DNA from 2 places in the Butyrivibrio sp. VCB2001 genome. Region 2 is predicted to be linked to the other one. Evidence: predicted binding sites of a transcription regulator. Region 2 holds the regulator's gene; the other holds the start of a gene.
The links. The regulator HrcA, encoded in region 2, represses chaperone genes, less so after heat shock. The targets are predictions, from matches to a motif close to TGTTAGCACTCNNNNNNNNNGAGTGCTAACA.

Region 1 (3,420 bases), on a different contig from region 2:
CTGATAACTGCAACACCGCCTGCGAGCTTAGCAAGTCTCTCCTGAAGCTTCTCTCTGTCGAAGTCTGATGTTGTATCCTCGATCTGCTTCTTGATCTGAGCTACTCTTGCCTGGATCTCTTTCTTAGCTCCAAGACCGTCAACGATTGTTGTCTTCTCCTTCTCAACCTTGATGCTCTTAGCTCTTCCAAGGTCATCCATTGTTGTATCCTTGAGCTCAAGACCAAGATCTGAAGAAATAACCTTACCGCCTGTAAGAATAGCGATATCCTCAAGCATAGCCTTTCTTCTGTCGCCGTATCCGGGAGCCTTAACAGCTACTACATTGAATGTACCACGGAGCTTGTTAACGATAAGTGTTGTAAGAGCCTCACCATCAACATCCTCAGCGATGATAAGGAGCTTACTTCCTGTCTTAACGATCTGCTCAAGAAGAGGAAGGATATCCTGGATGTTAGAGATCTTCTTGTCTGTGATAAGGATGTATGGATCCTCTAAAGTAGCTTCCATCTTATCCATATCTGTTGCCATGTATGCTGAAATGTATCCTCTGTCGAACTGCATTCCTTCTACAAGGTCAAGCTCTGTCTGCATTGTCTTGGACTCTTCGATTGTGATAACACCATCGTTAGAAACCTTCTCCATTGCATCAGCGATCATCTGTCCTACTTCATCATCTCCTGATGAAACAGCAGCTACTCTCATGATCTGCTCTTTGCCCTTAACCTTGGTTGCCATCTTGCCGATAGCCTCTACTGCTGCGTCAGTAGCCTTCTTCATACCTTTTCTGAGAACGATTGGGTTAGCACCTGCAGCCAGGTTCTTAACACCCTCATTGATCATAGCCTGTGCAAGAACTGTAGCTGTTGTTGTACCGTCACCTGCTACATCGTTTGTCTTTGTAGCAACTTCCTTTACAAGCTGAGCTCCCATGTTCTCGTAAGAATCCTCGAGCTCGATCTCTTTTGCAATAGTAACACCATCGTTTGTGATTGTAGGTGCACCGTATGACTTATCAAGAACTACGTTTCTTCCTTTTGGTCCAAGTGTTACTCTGACTGTATCAGCAAGCTTATTAACGCCTTCTACCATAGCTGTGCGGGCGTCAGCGCCGTACTTAATTGTCTTTGCCATTTTTATTGCCTCCGATTTTCTTTTTCTTACTTCGCAAAATTACTTAATGATTGCAAGAATATCATTCTGCTTAACAATGATGTATGTTACATCATCAAGCTTAACTTCTGTTCCTGAGTACTTAGAATAGATGACATTGTCACCCTTCTTAACTTCCATCTTAACTTCCTTACCATCAACAACTCCGCCGGGTCCTACTGCTATAACCTCAGCCTGCTGTGGCTTCTCTTTCTCAGCGCCGGGAAGAACGATTCCTGACTTTGTAGTCTCTTCTGCCTCAAGCTGCTTTAATACAACTCTGTCTGCAAGTGGTACTAACTTCATTACAAAACGCCTCCTTTATGTAATCTTATGAATTTACTTTTTTATTTGTTAGCACTCTGGTCTATTGAGTGCTAACCTCCAAGAACATATATTAGCACCTTTTATCATGTCATTCAAGTATATTTATGATTTTTCTTGTCTCATCCAGTTTGCCCTGAAATAGTAGATGATGAATATGATTGTACTGGTACACCAGGTAAGCGGATAAGCCCAGAAGATGACATTGATCACAGGTATGAGTCTTACTGTGATGGTGATATAGGTTATTCTCAAAAGGCACCAGCTTGAGAGCATTACGATCATGGGAACGGTAGTCTTGCCTGCTCCTCTGTAAACTCCCGCCAGAGCATGGCTTGTTGCAAGCAGGAAATAGAAAAGGCTCTCGGTCCTTGCCTGCATAGCTCCGATAGCAAGTACCTCCGGATCCTGTGAGAACATTCTAAGAAGCACAGGTGCAAGGACAAATGTTATAACACCTATGATCTCTGCAGCGCCTGCGCTGATAAAGGCGCCTATCTTGGAGCCTTTGGTAACTCTCTCATACAATCCCGCTCCGAGATTCTGACTAACAAACGTGGTCAGTGCCATAGTCATACATACAATCGGTAAAAAGACAAATCCCTCGAGCTTGAAGTAACTTCCACACCCTGCCATTGCATCTGCCCCAAAAGCGTTGATGTTAGACTGTACGACAACATTGCCGATAGCGATAACACTGTTCTGAATTCCTGTTGGAAAGCCCAGAGCCAGTTCCTTTTTAATGATCTGAGGATCTATAACAAGCTTGGATATGGTTATCCTGTGAGGTCCATCCACGCGCGTAAGCTTTGAAAAAGCAAGACCTGCGCTTATAAACTGAGCAATAACCGTAGCAGCTGCTGCTCCGCCGATCCCAAAGCTCAAAAATCTTACAAATAAAATATCAAGTAAAGTATTGACGATCGTGCTGACCATCAGATAATACAGAGGTCTTTTCGAATCACCCACCGCCTGAAAAACGCCGCAGCAGGCATTGTACATAACATTTCCGAGTCCGCCGAGGAAATATATCTTGAAATACAGTGTTGAGCTTGGTAAAACGTCAGAAGGAGTCCCCATCCATCCAAGGATCACCGGTGTAAAGAAAAAGCCCACAGCCGTAAGTGTAATTCCCATCAGAACTGCAAATTTAATGCCTGTATGTACAGCCACAGAGACCTTGTCATAGTCCCTTGCCCCATAGCTCTTTCCTATTATTACACTGCTACCCATAAAGAGGCCGTTGATAAATCCGACCATAAGAAATATAAGGCTTCCTGTCGTGCTTACAGCAGCAAGAGCCTCTTTTCCAACGAACTGTCCCACAACAACCGAGTCAACAACATTGTAGAGCTGCTGCAAAAGTTGCCCAAAGAACAGCGGTATTGCAAAGCTTATCAGCTTCTTTGTAATAGAACCTTCTGTCATTTAAAATCCACCTAATTCTTTAATAGCCTATTAACTATACCACCAATAAAAGGATTTATCGAATAAATCGATATTACAATAAATTTATATTTTTTTAATATCAGGTAAATTGCATTTACAAAGGGCCTGCTGCATAATAATCATAAGTAATTGTATGCTTTGCCCCGCCATGGACGGCGCGGCGTTTGCCGGATTGGCAGACACTTACTCAAGGAGGTGATTAAAGTGAGCACAAACTTCTTTTCAAGTTTAAACGGCAAGTTTGATCTCAACAGCAGCATGAGCAGCCTTTATGGCGATTATAATCAGATAAAGAGCGGCGCTTATGGCTCTCTTATGAAGTCATATGTAAAAAAAGTCGGAAACAAATCTGCACTGAAGGCTTATCAGGAGACAGGTTCCACCACTACAGCTGCTGACTCTTCTAATGCTACAACAACAGCAAGTTCAAAAAAGAGTTCGGCTTCCAAGTCAAACTTCCTGGACAGCCATTTTTCATCTATCAAAAACTCAGGAA
Region 2 (3,420 bases):
GTTGCCCTCAGAAAATTTGTTAAAGAGGAATATGGCAAGTAATGCCGAAAGGGGATGTTTAAATTGAAGTTTGAGAAAAATTCATCGACAAAGCCGATATGTCTTTTACTGGTTACTGTGATATTCTCGGTTCTCACAGCATTTGTGGACAAAGCGGCCATAGGTCCGGAAGGCACATCCGTTGGTTTTTCTTCATTAAACGGAGCTGTTGCAAATCTTCTGGGATATAATGAAATGTTTGACAAAATATCTGATCTGGTGATGGTGCTGGCGTTTTTGGTGGTTGCATTCTTCGCTTTTATGGGCGTTGTAAGACTTGTGCAGACAAAGAGCATTTCCGAAGTGGGAAAGATCATCCTTGGACTTGGAATGCTTTATCTGGTGGTTGCGATCATCTATGTTGCTTTCAGTAAGATCCCGATCAACTACAGACCGATCATTCCGCCCGGAGAGACTGAGCTTGAGACCTCGTATCCATCAAGCCATGTACTGATCATCTGCAGCGTCTTCGGAAGTGCCATCATCGCGTGGAAAAGACTCTTTGCCGAAAAGAGCTATGTCAGAATACTGACTGTTGCTGCTGCGGTGCTGATGGTAGTCGGAGTATGCGCAAGAATGCTGGCCGGAGTGCATTGGGCCACCGATATACTCGCGGGAATACTGTTTTCCCTGACACTGGTTTCTGTTTATGCCGCATATATCAAGGATTAAAAGTCCTTAAAACTTTGTAAATGCGTTGACAACGCAGAATAATGAGTGTAAACTCTATTTCGTAATCGCTTTATTGTTTTAACGAGCTACAACAAATCAGACAATGATTTTGAGGAGGAAATGTAAAAATGGCAGAGATCAAGAAGACTGATGCAGCTGAGAAGCCTGTTGCAACAATCAAGACACCTGTAGCTGCAGAAGTTAAGGCAGCAGAAGTTAAGGCAGCTCCTGCAAAGGCAGAAGAGAAGAAGGCACCTGCAAAGAAGGCTACAGCAGCTAAGAAGCCTGCAGCAAAGAAGGCAGCACCTGCTAAGAAGGCTGAGCCTAAGAAGGCAGCTGAGAAGACTGAGGCTAAGAAGCCTGCAGCTAAGAAAGCTACTACAACCAAGAAGGCTGAGACAAAGAAAGCAGCACCTGCAAAGAAGGCAGCACCTGCTAAGAAAGCTACAGCAGCTAAGAAGCCTGCAGCTAAGAAGGCAGCAGCAACAACAGAAGTTAAGACTAACATCGTTCTTCAGTATGGTGACAGAAACGTTACATACGATACAATCGTTACAAACGCTAAGAACAACTACAAGTACGATATGGGCGGAGATGTAGACGCTATGAAGAAGCTCAGCGTTTATGTAAAGCCTGAAGAGAATGCAGCTTACTACGTTGTTGATGACAAGGTACAGGGCAGAATCGATCTTTGATCATTCTCTTATATAATGAGACTACAGACAGCAGACACTTTCAGTGCCTGCTGTTTTTTTATCCATATTTAACATTTAGAAGGTTGACATTAGTTCCCGCGAGTGATATTTTATGTTACAGAGAAGATGTTAGCACTCGAATGAGTTGAGTGCTAACAACTCAAAACAAAAGCCTTTCAATGAAATCCGGAGACAGAGGAAGGGGTACAGACTTGGAACTTGATGAGAGAAAGAGAACCATACTACATGCAATAGTAAGGAACTACCTTGAGACAGGAGAGCCTGTCGGATCAAGGACTATTTCCAAGGATACTGATCTTAACTTGAGTTCAGCCACCATCAGAAATGAGATGGCAGATCTTGAGGAGATGGGACTTATAATTCAGCCCCACACTTCTGCGGGAAGAATTCCTTCCGACCAGGGCTACAGAGTCTATGTAGATGAGATGCTCAGGGACAAGGAACAGGAAGTTGAGAACATGAAGGAGATGCTTCTTGATAAGGAAGAGAAGCTTGAGAACCTCCTTAAGCAGGTGGCCAAGACCCTTGCGGTTGATACCAACTACGCCACAATGATCTCAGCACCTCAGATCCGCAAGAACAAGCTCAAGTTCATCCAGATTTCCAAGGTTGATGCAGAGCACCTTCTGGCGACCATCGTCATAGAAGGAAACGTCATTAAGAACAAGATCATTCCTGTTGAAGAGGAACTTGATGACGCAACAATGCTCAAGCTTAACATTCTCATGAATACAAGGCTGGACGGACTTGCTGTAGAGGACATTAACCTTGGACTTATCGCAGCAGTCAAGCAGGAAGCCGGAATTCACAGTGAGATCATCGGAAACGTCATCGATGCAGCTGCAGAATCAATAACAGCAGATGACGACCTTCAGATATATACCAGCGGTACGATGAACTTCTTTAAGTATCCTGAGCTTACGGATTCGGCCAAGGCCAGCGAGCTCATCAGCACCTTTGAGGATACCAAGGACCTTTCGAGTATCGTTGAGGACACACTCTCCTCTGACCATGAAGAGACCGGAATCCAGGTCTACATCGGAAACGAGACACCGATCCAGTCCATGAAGGACTGCAGCGTTGTTACCGCAACGTACGAGCTTGGTGATGGCATGAAGGGTACCGTAGGAATCATCGGACCCAAGAGAATGGATTACGACAAGGTTATAACGACGCTTAAGAATATGCGTCATGCACTTGATGATCTATATAAAAGGGATTAGATCCCATAAGCTTTAAGGAGGCAATTTGAATTGAGCGAAGATAAGAAGAAGGCTTCTTCCAAGGCTAAATCAGCTGAGGAAAAGAAAAAAGAAGAAGTTCTTGAGAACATCATGGAAGAACTTGAAGAGGAAGCCAAAGAGAAAGAAACAGCACAGACACCTGATTCACAGGAGGAAAAAGATGATGCTGAAAAAGAGGCTACTGTAGAAAAAGAAGAGAATAAAAAAGAAAAGAAGAATCCGCTTCAGGAAAAGATCGATGAACTTAACGACAAAGTCCTGAGACAGATGGCGGAGTTTGAGAACTTCAGGAAGAGAACCGACAAAGAGAAATCACAGCAGTTCGAACTTGGTCAGGGCAATGTCCTTGAGAAGCTCCTTCCTGTAGTAGATAACTTTGAAAGAGGTCTTGCAGCAGTTCCCGAGGCTGAGAAAGACGGAGCTTTTGCAGACGGCATGAACAAGATTTACAAGCAGCTCATCAAGCAGCTTGAAGATCTCGGAGTAACCCCAATAGAAGCGGTTGGAAAAGAGTTTGATCCAAACCTCCACAATGCAGTAATGCAGGTGGAATCCCAGGAATACGAATCCGGAATCGTTGCCCAGGAGCTTCAGAAGGGATACATGTTCCATGATACAGTGCTCAGACACAGCATGGTGGCTGTAGCACAATAACTTAGTAAATACAGAATCTTATTATAATAAACGGAGGAAAAAGAAATGAGTAAGATTATTGGTATCGACCTTGGTACAACTAATAGCTGCGTAGC

Region 1: the regulator HrcA is predicted to act here: its motif matches at 1,504-1,534, upstream of G589_RS0114805 (co-chaperone GroES).

What each region holds. Positions count from the first base shown of each region.
Region 1 is NZ_AUIZ01000019.1:51,553-54,972, forward strand. Features, by position in the region: gene groL (chaperonin GroEL) at 1-1,133, opposite strand, end outside; gene G589_RS0114805 (co-chaperone GroES) at 1,173-1,457, opposite strand; gene G589_RS0114810 (MATE family efflux transporter) at 1,581-2,903, opposite strand; gene G589_RS0114815 (hypothetical protein) at 3,129-3,420, shown strand, end outside.
Region 2 is NZ_AUIZ01000005.1:183,393-186,812, reverse strand. Features, by position in the region: gene G589_RS0107925 (pyridoxal phosphate-dependent aminotransferase) at 1-42, shown strand, start outside; gene G589_RS0107920 (phosphatase PAP2 family protein) at 64-711, shown strand; gene G589_RS0107915 (DUF6465 family protein) at 840-1,406, shown strand; gene hrcA (heat-inducible transcriptional repressor HrcA) at 1,586-2,650, shown strand; gene grpE (nucleotide exchange factor GrpE) at 2,681-3,325, shown strand; gene dnaK (molecular chaperone DnaK) at 3,371-3,420, shown strand, end outside.